DNA from 2 places in the Nonomuraea sp. NPDC050786 genome. Region 1 is predicted to be linked to the other one. Evidence: riboswitches for the same ligand, from Rfam matches in the RefSeq annotation. Region 1 holds a riboswitch; the other holds the start of a gene.

What was found. A riboswitch is a leader RNA that binds a small molecule or an ion and turns the genes downstream of it on or off. The one in region 1 is predicted to bind thiamine pyrophosphate.
Region 2: it holds a riboswitch for thiamine pyrophosphate, as region 1 does, so the genes downstream of both, tenA (thiaminase II) here and AB0H84_RS35270 (cytosine permease) in region 1, are expected to answer to the same signal.

Annotation. Positions count from the first base shown of each region.
Region 1 is NZ_JBFAHJ010000024.1:84,750-92,619, forward strand. It holds gene AB0H84_RS35235 (response regulator transcription factor) at 1-107, opposite strand, end outside; gene AB0H84_RS35240 (hypothetical protein) at 202-375, shown strand; gene AB0H84_RS35245 (DUF6412 domain-containing protein) at 372-572, shown strand; gene yidC (membrane protein insertase YidC) at 656-1,297, shown strand; gene AB0H84_RS35255 (ATP-binding protein) at 1,281-1,718, opposite strand; gene AB0H84_RS35260 (PAS domain S-box protein) at 1,855-3,723, opposite strand; gene AB0H84_RS35265 (methylated-DNA--[protein]-cysteine S-methyltransferase) at 3,816-4,388, shown strand; gene AB0H84_RS35270 (cytosine permease) at 4,354-5,685, opposite strand; TPP riboswitch at 5,675-5,790, opposite strand; gene AB0H84_RS35275 (rhodanese-like domain-containing protein) at 5,864-6,187, opposite strand; gene AB0H84_RS35280 (helix-turn-helix domain-containing protein) at 6,184-6,573, opposite strand; gene AB0H84_RS35285 (DNA-formamidopyrimidine glycosylase family protein) at 6,679-7,557, opposite strand; gene AB0H84_RS35290 (TenA family protein) at 7,576-7,870, opposite strand, start outside.
Region 2 is NZ_JBFAHJ010000014.1:33,101-40,970, reverse strand. It holds gene AB0H84_RS24905 (GAF domain-containing protein) at 1-1,288, shown strand, start outside; gene AB0H84_RS24900 (acetate kinase) at 1,262-2,479, opposite strand; TPP riboswitch at 2,678-2,773, shown strand; gene tenA (thiaminase II) at 2,765-3,478, shown strand; gene AB0H84_RS24890 (BTAD domain-containing putative transcriptional regulator) at 3,459-6,362, opposite strand; gene AB0H84_RS24885 (M23 family metallopeptidase) at 6,573-7,574, shown strand; gene AB0H84_RS24880 (peptidoglycan recognition family protein) at 7,586-7,870, shown strand, end outside.

The DNA.
Region 1 (7,870 bases):
ACGCCGTCGCCGACGCATTCGACGTCGTGCCCGTCACGCTCCAGATAGCGCGCGACGACCTCGGAGACGGTCGGATCGTCATCGACGACCAGGATGCGCGTGTTCACGCCTTCACGGTACGGCCAGGACCCGGGGAAGTGTCATGGACGTCATTGGTTCGTAAGCCTCGCGGATCATGGTCCGAGGACGTACGGTGGCTGCATGGGTAGAGTCGTAATGCTCGTCATCGGGGGCCTGCTCGGCCTCTTCGTGCTCTTCAACTTCCTCCTGCCGATGGTGATGGGCCTGCTCAAGGTCGCCCTGATCATCGGTGTGGTGGCCTTCCTGGTCTTCATCGTGGTGACCGTGATGGGCAAGTCCTCCCGGTCGAGTTGACGTCCTTCCTGTTCGACCCGTGGCTGATCGGGATCACCATGATGGCGATCCTGCTGCTTGCCACGTGGGCAGCCATGTTGCTGCCCGTTCTCAGTGGGGAGCCGGCAAGCTTTCCGCTGTCGTACGCGCGCCGCACGGCCTTCCAGCGCCAGCGCGACCCGGACGCGGCAGGCCGCTCGCGTCCACGAGCTCCTTGAGCATGCCCCGCTTCGACGTCAAGCGGGGCTCCTCGAACGCGACGGGTGAGCCCTGATCCATTCGATCACTCGAAGTAGGGCTCATGATCGACTCTCTTGTCACGTTCGTCATCAACCTGTCCGGGGGCAGCGCCGCGCTCGGGATCGTGCTGTTCACCCTGGCCGTACGGCTCCTGCTGCTGCCGCTCGACGTACGCAGGGACCGGGCGATGAAGGTCCGCGAACGGCTCGCCCCCAAGCTGCGCGAGCTGCAGAAACGCCACGCGCGCAACCCCGAGCGCCTGTCCGGGGAGATGTCCGCGCTCTTCGCCAAGGAAGGCACCTCGCCCTTCGCCGGATTCCTGCCCATGCTGGCGCAGCTGCCGTTCATGTGGCTGATGTACCGGGTGGCCACGCATCCGACCGCGCTGGTGGGTCATGACCTGTTCGGGGCTCCACTGGGGCAGCAGGTGGCCGGCGTGGTAGCTAATTACGGTCTGGTCAGCATGCCGGTTTTGGTCTTCGTTATGGTCATTGCGCTGGTCGCAGCGGTGGCGTGGCTCTCCGCCCGAAACATCAAGGTTGCAGAAGATCAACCGCAGTGGCTGAGGAGGCTCCTGCCGTGGCTGCCGTACGGCTCCGTGCTCGCCGCGCTGGTGCTCCCGCTCGCGGGCGCGCTCTACCTGCTCGTCTCCACGGCGTGGGCCGCGGGAGAGCGGGCAGTGCTCGCTAGCCGGCCTCTTTAAGGGCCTTGACCTGCCCGTTCATCGACACCCGAGGAGCGGGCAGGATGGCCCACACCGTCGTCGTGTCACCGTCGTGCCGGACCCCCCAGCTCTCCGCGACGTACTCCACGATGCCGAGCCCCCGGCCTCCGAGCGATGAGAGGGTCGGGCGGCCGGCCCGCGGCTCGGTCGCCGCGCCCCCGTCGCTCACCGCCACCTCGAGGTGATCGTCACTCCGCAGCCAGGCCACTCTGACCATGCCCGACGGCAGGGGGTGCGCATGCCTAAGCGCGTTGCTCAGCAGCTCGCTCACCACCAGCACGGCATCGTCGATCGCCGCGGAAAAAACCCCGCTGTCCTGCAGCTCATTGCTCAGACGCTGGCGGGCGACGGCGACGCTGGACGGCGCGTACGGCAGCAGCACCACGCTTGACACACCCACCTCCCCGTTCCCTGTGCCCCCCGCGGGAACACTCCCCGGTACGACCGAAATGCCCCGTTACTCGATCCCAGAAACCGCATCTCGATCACAGCTTGTGCACATTGGACGATAGATCAGCGGAACTGTGACCACCTCGTTACCGCATCGGTGTGTCGGATCGGATAGGGGAAACAGCTCGTAGCGAGAGCCGCATTCTCGTCCCCCCTTCCGGTCGCGGATGGGCGCTCACGTCTCCGCCCTGGGCTCTCGCGAGGCTACGGACGATGTAAAGACCGAGCCCTACTCCACCAAACCTTCTCCGGTCCCCGCTGTCCACCTGGACAAACCTCTCAAAGATCCGCTCGCGGTCCGTCGGCGCGATACCCACGCCTTCGTCGTCCACGACCACGACCACGTTGTCGCCCTCGGGCCAGGCCGCCACGCTGATCAGCCCGCCCTCGGGCGAATACTTGAACGCGTTCTCCAGCAGCTGCCCCAGGACGATGTCCGTGGCCAGCGCGTCACCGAGCACGTACGGCAGCCCGTCACGGATGTCCACCTCGACCCGGTGCTTGTCCGACAGCGCGGGCAGCCCCAGGGTGGCCGCGTCGATCCGCTCCGCCAGGTCGAACTCCTCGATGCGCACCTTCAGCTCGTCCGCCCCCGCCCTGGCCCCGAGCAGCAGGTGGTCCATGAGCTCGCCCAGCGACCTGGCGCGCTCGGCGATCGTGTGGACGGCCGAGCGGCGCTCGGGGTCGCTCATCTTGTCCCAGCGCCTGTCGAGGGTGCTGGCGAACCCGCGCACGATCGTGATGGGCGTACGCAGCTCGTGGCTGGTCGTGGCCAGGAACAGGTCCTTGGCCTCCTCGAGCTCCTTGGCCGTGGTCACGTCGCGGAAGTCGATGACCACCTCGCCGGTCTCCTCGATCCGCGCGCTCACGACGTCCAGCCACCGCCCGCTCTCCATCTGGAACGTGACCTTCTCGCCCGGTTTGGGCAGCGGGAACGGCGGCGGCCCGCCGATGACGGCCTCGGCGGGGAACGCGGTGAGCTCGACGGCGGCCGGGTTCCACCGCACCACGCGGCCGGCCTCGTCGAGCACCGCGATGCCGTCGGCACTGGCGTCGAAGACGGCCTGCTCGTGCGCCCGCTGCCGGACCGCCTCCTGGTAGGCCACCGCGTTGCCGACGGCGATGCCGGCGTGCCCGGCCAGCAGCTCCAGCAGCTCCAGCTCGAGGTGTCCGGGCGTGCTCTCGGCGAACAGCGCGTACAGAGCCCCGTAGGGGCGCCCGCCGACGGCGGCCAGCCCGAGCGCGATCGTGTGCAGGCCCTTCAGCCGCGCCCACACCAGGTCGTCCAGCTCGTCCGACTGCAGCAGGACGGTCTTGCCGGTGCGTAAGAGCTTGTCCACGAGGCTCGTACGCAGGTCCGTGGTGGTGCCCCTGATGGCGGCCGGCAGCTGGTACGTGCTGACCAGGCGTAACCGGTCGCCCTCGATCAGCACGAACCCGCCCGCGTCCGCCCCCGTGAGCTCGGTGAGGCTGGCCGAGATCCGGTCGAGCACGGCGGAGAGCTCGAGCTCGGAGTTGATGTCGCCGACCACGTCGGTCAGCCTGCGCACCAGCCGCGCCCTGCGGGCCATGCGGTTCCTGGCCAGCTCGTCGGCGCGCGCGAGATGGTGGACGCAGACGTATCCGGCCACGGCGCTGCCCAGGCGCAGCGCGCTGATGTCGACCCGGACGTCCAGAACGGTCCCGTCGCCGCGCAGGCGCTTGGTGCGAACCGAGACCTGGCCGCCGGTGCGTACGCGCTCCAGGACGGCGTTGTGCTCGGCGGTGAGCTCGCCGGGCACGATCGGCGCCCGGCGCCCGAGCATCTCCTCCGCGGTCCACCCGAACAGCCGCTCGGCAGCCTCGTTCCAGACCAGCACGCTCTGGTCCCGGTCGACGACCACGACGGCGTTGGGCGAACTGGCGAGGGCAGCACGAGCTATCTCGTCGTCACTCCCGGCCCATTCGTCCCCCACTCCTCCATAGTGCACGTGGCAAGGTGGGTCCGTCGGGCGATCCGTCCGATACGCTGCGGTCACGGTGATTCTCGGTGGGGACGGGTGGGCGCATGTCGAGTGGCGATCTTGAAGCCCTGTTGCGCGTGACGTCCAGCACCTATCGAGGTGAGACGCCCCCTGACATCGCGTTCGGCACCTATGACGGCGCCGTCGGCAGGCTGGTGCTCGCGGTGACGGCCAAGGGCATCGTGGCGTGCAGCTTCGAGCCGGAGAACAATGTGTTCGAGCTGCTCACCAGGCATGTGGGCAGCTTCATCGGGCAGGACGCCCGCCGGCTCGACCCGGTGCGCAGGGAGCTGGACGCGTACTTCTCCGGCCGCCTGCGCGCGTTCGCCACACCGGTGAACCTGACGCTGGCCACGCCGTTCGCCCGCACGGTGCTGCAGAAGACGACGGCGATCCCGTACGGCACGACGACGACCTTGGAGGAGATCGGCGCGAGCATCGGCAGGCCGCGCGCGCTGCGGGCGATCGGCAACGCGCTGGCCTCCAACCCCGTGTGCGTGATCGTGCCGTGCCACCGCGTGGTGCGCGAGGACGGCGGGCTCGGCGACTACGCGGGCGGCCAAGCGGCCAAGCAGCACCTGCTCAACGTCGAGCAGCGGGCGTCAACGCGCCGATGAGCAGGGTCACCAGCGCGGCCACGACGGCCGCGCCGAGCGCCCCGTTCATCCACGGCTGCCGGGCGAAGCCGATGGCCTCGCGGACCGACTGCCAGTAGGCGTCCCACTGCGGGAGCGTGGGCGTGGAGGTCGTCAGCCAGTACGCCACGAAGCCGAGGGCCCACGGCACCAGCCTCGACCAGCGCGAGGGCGCGTGCTCCTCGGTGTTCCAGCCGCGCGAGCCGCCCAGCACGAAGTAGTCCACGGCCAGCACCGCGAACATCGGCACGAACACCGCCCCGATCACGCCCAGGAACGCCCCATACGAGTTGACGTCCACGAACAGGGCGATCGCGACGGTCAGCACGCCGATGGCGGTGGAGAAGATGCGCCGGTCCACGCGCGGCATCAGGTTCTGCAGCGAGAGCGTGGTGGAGTAGACGTTGGCGAACGACTGGTCGGTCTCGCGGAGCACCAGGATCGCGAAGAAGAGCGCGCCCAGCGGCACCGCGACGAACGGGCCGAACACCGACGTCCCGTCGGCCCGCACCGCGTCCGCCCCCGCCAGGGCCACCGCGTACACGCCCAGCCCCAGGCAGGCCACCTGCGCCAGCGTGTACCCGGCGACCACGCCGGTGAACGCCGCCCCGCTCGACCGGGAGTGCCGGGCGAAGTCGGCCGCCATCGGCACCCACGACACCGACAGCGCGATCACGTAGTCCACGGCCGGGGCGAACGCCGCCCAGGACCCGCCGGTGTGCGCGGGCGCCCGGGTCAGGAAGAACCAGGCGAACCAGACCAGCGACACGACCACCCCGATGGTGACGTACCGCCGCAGGATCCGCACCGACCCGAGCGGCCAGATGGAGAGCGCGGTGGTCAGCGCCCCCGCCGCGATCACCCACACCTGGTACGGCACCGCGCCGAAGATCGCGCCGGCCGCCTTGGCGATCACCCACAGCTCGAACGCACCCCAGCCGATCATCTGCACGATGTTCAGCACCGTGGGCACGTACGAGATCCTCGCCCCGAACAGCCCCCGCAGCAGCACCATCGCGGGCTGCCCCGTCCGCGTGCCAGGGACGGCGGACAGGCCCACCATGGCCGTGCCGACGAGGCTGCCCACCACGACGGCCACCAGCGCGGCGGCCAGGCTGAGCGGGGCCCCGCCGAGCGGGTCGAGCAGGAGCAGCGCCCCGGAGAAGCCCAGGAGGCTGACCCCGAGGTTCGCCCAGAGCGCACCCTGGTCGAGCACGCCCAGGGTCTTCGGCGGCCTGCCCTCGAGGGTCAGGGGAACTTCGTCGGCGACATGCGTCATCGCACACTCCCTACGCCGGCATTACCCGGACAGGTTCAGGCGGTCGGCAGCGGATCTGTGCTGCCCTCTCAGCCCGGCGAACCCCGAGCTCCCGCGACGATCTGAAGTTGGCGCCCTCATCATGCCCTAGTGGCGGCGGAAATGCCACAGGAGGCTTTACGCCCGCTTTTGTAGCTTTTTACGCCACGAAGGGCGTTTGCCCGGTCTCGCTCACCATCGGACGGCGCGCGTACTCCCACGACTGCATGCCGCCACCGACGTTGACCGCGTCGCGCCCGAGCTGGTTGAGCCAGGCCGCCACCTGCAGGGACCGGCCGCCCACCCGGCAGACGACGTAGACCGTGCGGTCGCCGGGCACCTCGTCCACCCGCCCTTGGATCTGGGTCATGGGGATGTGGACGGCCTCTGGCGCGTGCCCGGCGACCCACTCGTCCTGCTCTCGGACGTCGAGCAGGTAGGCGTCGTCGGGAACTGCGCTGGCCTCGATCTCAGGTACGGTCATGCTTCCATCATCTCGCGCCTCGCGTCGTAGGCGGCACGCGCGGCGGCGATCTCCTGCTGGTGCTCCTCCGTCCAGGTGACCAGCGTCTTGATGGTCTGGTGGAGCGTGCGGCCGAGCGGCGTCAGCGCGTAGTCGACCCTGGGCGGCACGACGGGGTGGACCGTGCGGGTGACCAGGCCGTCGCGCTCCAACTGGCGCAGGGTCACGCTGAGCATGCGCTGGCTGACGCCGTCGATCTCGCGGCGGAGCTGGGTGAAGCGCAGGCTCTGGCAGTCGAGCAGCGCGATCACCAGCAGCGACCACTTGTCCGCGATGCGGTCGAGTATCTGACGGACCTCGCAGTCCTCCCGCGTGTCCCACTGGCGGACGTCGTAGTCGTCTTCCATGGCGCTGTCGCAGTGACCGGGTGATTCCACGGTGCCCATGCTCGCCGAAAACATGCCCCGGTTACAAGAGAGAACCGACCCGCCGAGCGATAACCGGAGCGCGGCTCATTTCAGCAGGCGGGACAGGCGCCGGTCGGCGAGCGGCTTGCCGCCGGTCTGGCAGGTGGGGCAGTACTGCAGGGACGAGTCGGCGAAGGACACCTCGCGGATCGTGTCGCCGCACACGTCGCACGGCTGGCCCGTCCGGTTGTGGACGCGCAGCCCGGACTTCTTCTCCGCCTTGAGGTCCTTGGCCGCCAGCCCGTGCGCCCGCTCCACCGCCTCGCTCAACATGGTGACGATGGCCTCGTGCAGGTCGGCGATCTGCGCGTCGGTCAACGACGCCGCGATCTTGAACGGGGACATTCTGGCCGCGTGCAGCACCTCGTCCGAGTACGCGTTGCCGATGCCCGCGATGATCTTCTGGTCGCGCAGCAGCCCCTTGATCTGGGTGCGGTTGCCGCTCACGATGCGCTTGAGCGCGTCGACGGTGAAGGACTCGCGGAGAGGGTCGGGGCCGAGGGAGGCGATGCCGGGGACGTCTTCCGGATTTTTCGTGACATAGACGGCGAGGCGCTTCTGCGTCCCCGCCTCCGTCAGCTCGAACCCGGGCGCCGGCCCCTCCTCGTCGGGCGCCAGCCGGACCCGTACCGCGAGCGGCCCCTTGCCGGGGCGCACCGGCTTCGCGCCCGAGAGGTCGTCGCGCCAGCGCAGCCACCCCGCCCTGGCCAGGTGGATGACCAGGTGGAGGCCGTCACAGTCGAGGTCGAGGAACTTGCCGTGCCGCGACACGCCGGTGACGGACAGCCCGCCGAGCGCGGTCACGGGCGGGTCGAACGTCTTGAGCGCCTGGATGGCCACGACGTCGACCCCCAGGACCGTACGTCCCACGGCCCGCTCGCGCAGGAAGTGGGTGAGAGACTCCACTTCAGGAAGTTCCGGCATGCCACCAGCGTACGGCGGCTAGGGGACGTTCCAGAAGGCCAGCTCGTGGGCCATCCCCTCGGCGAACAGCGCCTCCGCCCGCGCCGGGTCCGGCTCCGCCTCGTCGATCATCTGCGCGATCCGCACGGTCAGCGCCTCGAACCCCGGATCCGCGTACGTGTCCACCCAAGCCCGATATCTCGGCTCATCAGGCGGATTCTCCGCCAATATCCGCCCAAGGCTCGAATATCCCCACATACACGGATAAAGCGCCGCCAGCCCCTCCCCGTACGACGCCGCGGACTCCAGCAGGAACGCCGTGTACGCCGCGCAC
Region 2 (7,870 bases), on a different contig from region 1:
GCCGATGGGCACCTTCCTCGGAGTGCCCGTACGGGTGCGGGACGAGGTGTTCGGCAACCTCTACCTGACCGAGAAACGCGGCGGCGGGGACTTCGACGAAGAGGACGAGGCGGTCGTCATCGCACTGGCGACCGCCGCGGGCGTCGCGGTGGAGAACGCCCGGTTGTACGAGGAGTCCCGGCGGCGCGAGGTGTGGCTGAAGGCGTCGTCAGAGATCACCACGAGCCTGCTGTCCGGCGCCGGCCTTCATGAGGTGCTGACCACGATGGCGGCATGTGCCGGACAGATGTGCGACGCCGACGTGGTGCAGGTGCTGCTGCCCGAGGCGTCGGGTGAGACGCTCGTCGTGGATGTGGCGGAGGGCGAGGGAGCCGGCGAGCTGCTGGGGATGACGTTCGAGATCTCGGCCACGCCGGCCGGCGAGGCGTTCAGACGGGGCGAGCCGGTGTCGGAGCGGGATCTGCCGAGCGATCCTTACCCTGACTCGCCGTTGCGGCGGCTGGGCTACGGGCGCGCCCTGATGGTGCCGCTGGGTACGGCGCCGCAGGTGCGTGGGGTGCTGGCGTTGGCCAAGCGCAGCGGGCGGCTGCCGTTCAGCGGGGCCGATCAGCAGATGGTGGAGTCGTTCGCGGGTCAGGCGGCGGTCGCGCTGGAGCTGGCCGAGGCACGGCGTGATGCCGAGCGGCTCGGCCTGCTGGAGGACCGGGACCGCATCGCCAAGGATCTGCATGACGTGGTCATCCAGCGGTTGTTCGCCACCGCGATGACGTTGATGAGCACGGTACGCCTGATCGAGCGGCCGGAGGCGGGCAAGCGGGTGCAGCACGCGATCGACGAGCTGGACGAGACGATCCGGCAGATCCGCTCGTCCATCTTCGCCCTGCAGGCCCCGCGCCAGGAGGCTGCTCCGAGTCTGCGGACGCAGATCGTCGAACTCGTGGAGGGAGCGGGCGGGCATCTGGGGTTCATGCCGGGGCTGCGCATGGAGGGCCAGATCGACACCGTGGTGCCCGAGCGTGTCGCCGAGCACCTGCTGGCCGTGCTGCGTGAGGCACTGTCGAACGTGGTGCGCCACTCCCGCGCGACCCGGGCGCAGGCCTCGGTGGAGGTCGCCGATCAGCGGCTCACGCTTGTGGTCACCGACAACGGCGTCGGCTTGGGAGAGGAAGGACGCCGCAGCGGCGTGCGCAACATCGAGGAGCGGGCCGGCCGTCTGGGCGGCACCGCCGAACTGGAGGCTCCGGAGGAGGGCGGCACACGGCTACGCTGGCACGTCCCCTTGGACTGAAGGACGGCTTGCCGGCGGGGCCACGATCGGCGAAACGAGTGCGTGGGCCTGGCGGGCGATCTCCCATTCCTCGTCGGTGGGGATGACCAGCACGGACACTTCGGCGCCCGCGGGGGAGATGAGCCGTTCGCCGGTCGTGCCGGCCTGGTTGAGTGCCGGGTCCACGGCGATGCCGAGCCGTTCGAGCCCGGCCAGGGATTCGGCGCGGGTGGCGGTGTCGTGTTCGCCCACGCCGCCGGTGAACACGATCGCGTCCACCCGTCCGAGCAGCGCGTAGTAGGCGCCGACGTACTTGCGGATGCGGCGAGTGTAGATGTCCAGGGCTGAACGGGCGGCGTGGTCGTCGCGGGCGCGTACTTCCCGCATGTCTCTGGTGCCGGCCAGCGCGAGCAGGCCGCTGTGGTGAGTGAGCGCCTGCTCGACCTGCTGGGCGTCCAGCCCGTTCACGCGGGCGAGGTAACCGGTGAGCGCCGGGTCGATGTCGCCGGAGCGGGTGCCCATGACCAGCCCCTCCAAGGGCGTCATGCCCATGGAGGTGTCGATGCTGCGCCCGCCGCAGACGGCGGTGGCGCTGGCGCCGTTGCCCAGGTGCAGCACGATCAGGTTGAGGTCGGCCAGGTCCCGGCGGAGGAAGGCGGCGGCGCGGCGGGAGACGTACGCGCAGGAGGTGCCGTGGAAGCCGAAGCGCCGCACGCCCCACTCCTGGGGCACGGCGTAGGTGTAGGCCTCGGGTGGCAGGGTGCGGTGGAAGGCGGTGTCGAACACGGCCACCTGTGGTACCTGGGGGAACGCCTTGCGCGCGACGCGGATGCCGGTGACGTTGATCGGGTTGTGCAGGGGAGCGAGTGGTGTCAGTTCCTCGAGGGCGGCGATCACGTCGTCGTCGATCAGCACGGCCTCGGTGAAGCGGGTGCCGCCGTGCACGACCCGGTGCCCGACCGCGACGGGCGCCAGTTCGGGCCCTGCCGCGGCGAACGCCTCCATCATGGCCTCCAGCCCCTCGCCGTGCCCGGGGAAGGGCCGCTCCCGCACGTACGGCGTCCCGTCCCCGCTCCGATGGGTGAGCCGCCCGGTCTCCTCGCCGATGCGTTCGACCAGGCCGCCGGCTGGGCGTTCGCGGGTCTCGACGTCCACCAGCTCGTACTTGATCGACGAGGATCCGGTGTTCAGGACGAGAATGCGGCCGGCCATGTCCACGAGCCTATTTCGAGGGGGTCCTCGCTGTGCTCGCGGGTGTGGGCACGGGCTCGGAGCCGGGCGTCGGCGCACGTGGGAGGCCCGGCGTGGCTGAGCCGGTGCGGCGGCCCATCGTCTGGGCCGGTCTGCCGGCCGCCACCGCTCTGGTGAGAGTGCGGGCCGTGGTGTCGCTTCTCGCCCTCTGCTAGCGTTCCCTGTGACGCGGGGTGCCCGGGAGGCCGGGCTGAGATCACACCCGTCGAACCTGATCTAGTTCGCACTAGCGAAGGGACGTCATCGGTGACCTTCTGTGAGCAGATGTGGACGCGCACGGCCGCGTTGCTCGAGGCGATCCACCACCACCCGTTCAACACCGCGCTCCGCGACGGCACCCTCGACCGGGAGCGCTTCGCGTTCTACCTCGTCCAGGACGGCCGCTACCTGGTGGCGTACTCCAAGGTGCTCGCGACCGCCTCGGCCCGCGCCACCGACCCGGACGACGCCGCGTTCTTCGCCCGGAGCGCGCACACGGCGCTGGTCGTCGAGCGCGGGCTGCACGCCGGCTACCTCCAGCAGTTCGGCCTGGCGCCCGACGAGACAGAAGCCATCGCCACCTCGCCCACCTGCCTGGCCTACTCCTCCTATCTCCAGGCCACGGCCCTCGCCGCTCCCTTGCCCGTGCTCGCCGCCGCCGTGCTGCCGTGTTTCTGGGTGTACCAGGACGTCGGCACGGCGCTGCTCGAGCGCACGGCGGACGCCGCCGGCCACCCGTACCGGACCTGGATCGCCACCTACTCCGACCCGTCGTTCGCGGCCTCGGTGGAGCAGGCCAGGGCGCTCGTGGACCGGCTGGCCGAGCTCGCCGACCCGGGGACGCGCCGGGCGATGGAGGCGGCGTTCTGCCGGGCCACCGAGTACGAGTGGATGTTCTGGGACAGCGCGTGGCGCCTCGAGACCTGGCCCACGGCGGGATGGCTGGCCGCACACCCCGCCGTCACGCGAACGACTCGCTGAGCTCCCTGCGCAGCTCGCGGGCCTGGTGCAGGTAGTGGCGGGCCAGCACGGAGCGCCCGGACGAGTGGTACAGCTCGCCCAGCGACTGGTACGTGTCCGCCTCGCCGCTCCGGTCCCCGAGCTGCTGGAAGATCACCAGTGAGCGCTCCAGCTGGTCGGAGCCGTCCGACCGGTCGCCCCTGGCCACCTGGAGCCCACCCAGGTTCCGCATCGCGTACGCGCCGCAGTGCCGATCCCCGAGAGCCTCGAAGATGTCCAGCGCGTGCCCCTGGAAGCGCATGGCCCTGTCGGACTCGGCGACCAGGTCGTACAGGCGGCCGAGCTGCATGGACACGCAGCCCTCGCGGTGCGCGTCGCCGAGCTCCTCGGCCAGCCGCAGGGCGTCCCCGAGCCACCTGGAGGCCTGGCGCACGTCGCGCAGCGACAGGTAGACGCGCCCGATCGCCTGCCGCGCGTACGCCTCGCCGCTCCTGTCGCCGATGGCCAGGAACATGGCCAGCGCGTGCCTGAAGGACCCGAGCGCCCTGAGGTGCCGGCCGGAGAACTGGTTGACCGCCGCCAGCCCGCAGATCGAGATCGCCTCGCTCCGCGTGTCGCCGAGCTCGTGGAAGATGGCCCGCGCGCGCCGGAACATGTCGCCGGCCTCGGCGTACCGGTCCTGGTAGAGGCAGACCTGGGCCAGGCCGCGGAGCATGGCGGCCTCGCCGTGGCGGTCGCCGGCCGCGCGGGCGCTGTCCAGGGCGACGCGGTGCGTGCTCTGCCACTCGTCCAGGCGGCAGTGCAGGTCGAAGTAGGGCACCAGGGTCGCGGCCAGCCCCCACGCGGACTGGGCCAGGCCCGCGCCGGCGGCCAGCCGTACGGCGTCGACCAGGGACTCATGCTCGGCGTCGAACCAGGCCAGCGGCTCGGCGGTCAGGCGGCCGAGGGTCTCCCGCTCCAGGCTCCAGCGGGGCGCCCCGTCGGACGTCAGCCCGAACAGGGTGGTCGGCAGCCGCGCGGCGGCGTGTTCGGCGGCGGTCAGCCAGCCGCCGAGCACCCTGACGAGCGCGTGCCGTTCGGCCCCGTCGATGGTGGGGGCGCCCGCCTTCTCCATGGCGGCGCAGCGGACCAGGTCGTGCAGGCGGTAGCGGGGCTGGCCGACGGGGTCGGTGCCGGCCAGGCGCAGGAGGTTGGCGTCCACGAGGGTGTCCACCACGGTGTCCGACCGGTGCCGGTCGAGCACGGCGTCGGCCACCCAGCCGGGTACGGACTGGGAGCCGAGCAGGCCGAGCGCGCGGAAGGCCAGGGCCGCGTCGCCGGGCAGCCGGCGGTAGCTGAGCTCGAACGAGCCGCGTACCTCGAGGTCGCCGGCGCGCAGCTCGTCGAGGCGGCTCGTCTCGTCATCCAGCCGCTGCCGCAGCACGCTCAGCGGCCAGCCGGGCCGCCCGGCCAGCCGGGCCCCCGCCACCCTGACGGCCAGCGGCAGGTGGCCGCAGGAGTGCAGGATCGCCTGTGCGGCCTCGCGCTCCGCCGCCACCCGCTCGGCGCCGACGATCTTGGCGAGGAGTTCCTCGGCCTCCTCGGGCGGCAGCACGTCGAGCTCGAGCTGGAGGGCGCCCGGCAGCTCCGCGATCCGCCGCCGGCTCGTGACGAGCACCGCGCAGCCGTGACCGGGCAGCAGGGCGCGTACCTGCGCGGTGTCGGCGGCGTCGTCGAGGAAGACCAGCATGGGCCGCCGGGCCAGCAGGGACCGGTACAGGGAGGCCCGCTCGCGCAGCGTGGGCGGCAGGGCCTGCTCCGCGACGCCGAGCGCGCGCAGCGCCTCGGCGAGAAGGTCGAGGGGGTCGGCCGGCGTCGTGTCGGTGCCGCCCAGGCACAGGTAGAGCTGGCCGGCCGGGTACTCCGCGCGCAGGGCGTGCGCGCAGTGCACGGCCAGCGCCGACTTGCCGACGCCGGGCGGCCCGGTCACCACGGCGATCGAAGGCGGCCCGTCCGGCGGGCGCTCGCCCGCCGACAGGGCCCGGGTCAGGGCCGCCACGTCCGCCGCCCTGCCGGTGAAGTCCGGCACGTCGGCCGGGAGCTGGTGGGGCGTGAAGTCCGGCACGTCCGCGGGGAGCTGGTGGGGCGCGGCGGCGGGCGCCGGAGGCGGATCGCCCGCCGTCACGGGCGCGGGCGCGGGGTCGCCCGCCAGCACGGAGGCGTGCACGTCACGCAGGTCCTGCCCCGGCTCGATGCCCAGCTCGTCCACGAGCTGCCGCCTGATCGTGGTGTAGGCGTGCAGCGCCTCGGCCCGCCGGCCGCTGTGGTGCAGGGCGAGGATCAGCCGCTGCCACAGATCCTCCCGGTAGGGGTGCTCGCCGATCAGCCGGCGCAGGTCGTCGATCGCGCCGGCGTGCTCGCCGCGGGCCAGCTTCAGCTCGGCCAGCTCCTCGGCCGCGGCCAGCCGGGCCTGGGTGAGCGCGCGCAGCCGCCCGTCCCACAGCGGGCTGGCGGGCAGGTCGCTGAGCGGCGCCCCGCGCCATAACGCCAGAGCGCGGCGTAAATGCTCGAAGGCCTCGTCGGTACGGCCCGCCGCCCGCGCCATGGTCACCAGTTCCTCGAACCGCAGGGCGTCCAGCCGCTCCGCGTCGATCTCGATCGCGTAGCCGGAGGGCTGGGCCACGATCTGGACCCCGGCCGAGCGCAGCGAGCTCACGTACGTGCGCAGATTGGCGACGGCGGACGACGGCTGCGTCCGCGGCCACAGCACCTCGACGAGCATGTCCGAGCTGACCACCTGGTTGGCGTCCAGCAGCAGCGAGGCGAGCAGGAGCCTGGGCTTCCTGCCCGCGATCCGAAGGAGCCCTTCAGGAGACCGGACCTGCAACGGCCCAAGAACACTGAATACGGGCTGTTCAACCACCATGACCGCGCGTACTCCTGAGCTGGACGCCGGGCGGGGCGCCCGTGGGTGAGGCGTATCAAGCTGGAAGGGCCTTTATACCGATTTTGGATGTTCTTTGTATGTCGTACTCGCAATCTTGGTCCCCAGCAAGAGCGCTTCGAAAGATCCAACGGACAGTTCGCGGTGCCGGTCGGGGACCACCCCCTCCGGCGCGCGCAGAAAGGTATCCGCATGAGACCCAGAGGGGTGCTTACGGCCGGGGTTGCCCTGCTCTTCAGCCTCGCCACAAGCTCGATCGCGACGGCGGCATGGGCCGCCCCGACCCCGACCCCTTCGCCGTCGTCCTCGGCGAAGGAGGACGAGGGGGAGATGGGCAACCCGCCGAACCAGGTGGACGTCCCGCCGGTCTCGACCCTGGCCGCCCCGAGCTTCCAGCTCCCGTTCCCGTGCGGCCAGACCTGGACGGGCAACAACAGCGGGAGCAGCGCCCACCGGTCGTATGAGATCGACTTCAACCGGGGCAGCACGCCCGACGCCGACAAGGGTGACACCGTGGTCGCCGCCGCGGCCGGCACCGTGGTCATCTCCGCCCACCAGGGCTCGGCCAACGGCTACGGCAACCTGGTCAAGATCGACCACGGTGGTGGCTGGACCTCGTACTACGCCCACCTGAACTCCCGCGCCGTCTCGGCCGGCGCCCAGGTCGCCCAGGGCCAGAAGATCGGCACCGTCGGCAACACCAGCAAGCCGGGCAACAACATCAGCCCCCACCTCCACTACGAGGTGCGCAACGGCTCCAGCTACCCGGCCAACATCAAGAAGGCCGTCTTCAACGGCGTCACCTTCGGCTACCCGATCGCCTCGGTGACCTCGAAGAACAAGTGCGGTGGCGGCGGCGGCTCCACCAACCCGCACACCGCCGAGTCCGTCTGCGGCAGCGGCTACAAGGTGATCGAGTCCAAGGCCCTCGGCACGGCCGGCACGGTCTACCTGACCTACAACTCCGCCAACGGCAACAACTGCGTGGCCACGATCAAGAAGACCTCGCTCGGCAAGGCCAGCGCCACCAGCGCCTACCTCGAGGTCCAGGGCAAGACCCGCGTCACCGACAGCGGCAGCTTCGAGTACTACGCCGGACCGGTCCGCGGCTCGGCCGCCGGCAAGTGCGTCAAGTGGGGCGGCAGCGTCGGCTCGAGCAAGTACGACGCCCCGTCCGGGCACTGCGGGAGCTGAACTCTGTGAAGATGCGCATGATTCTTACGGGCGCGGTCATCCCCCTGGCGATGCTCGCGGGCGCGGGGCAGCCGGCCTCGGCCGCCGCCGCCGACCCGATGGCCGACGCGTTCGCCAAGGCCGCGGCCGCCTACGAGGTGCCGCGTGACCTGCTGGTGTCGGTCGCGTACTCCGAGACGCACCTGGACGGGCACAAGGGCCAGCCCAGCGCGGACGACGGCTACGGCGTGATGCACCTGGTCACCGCCAAGACCCTCGACCGGGCGGTCACGCTGACCAAGAAGCCGCTCTCGGCC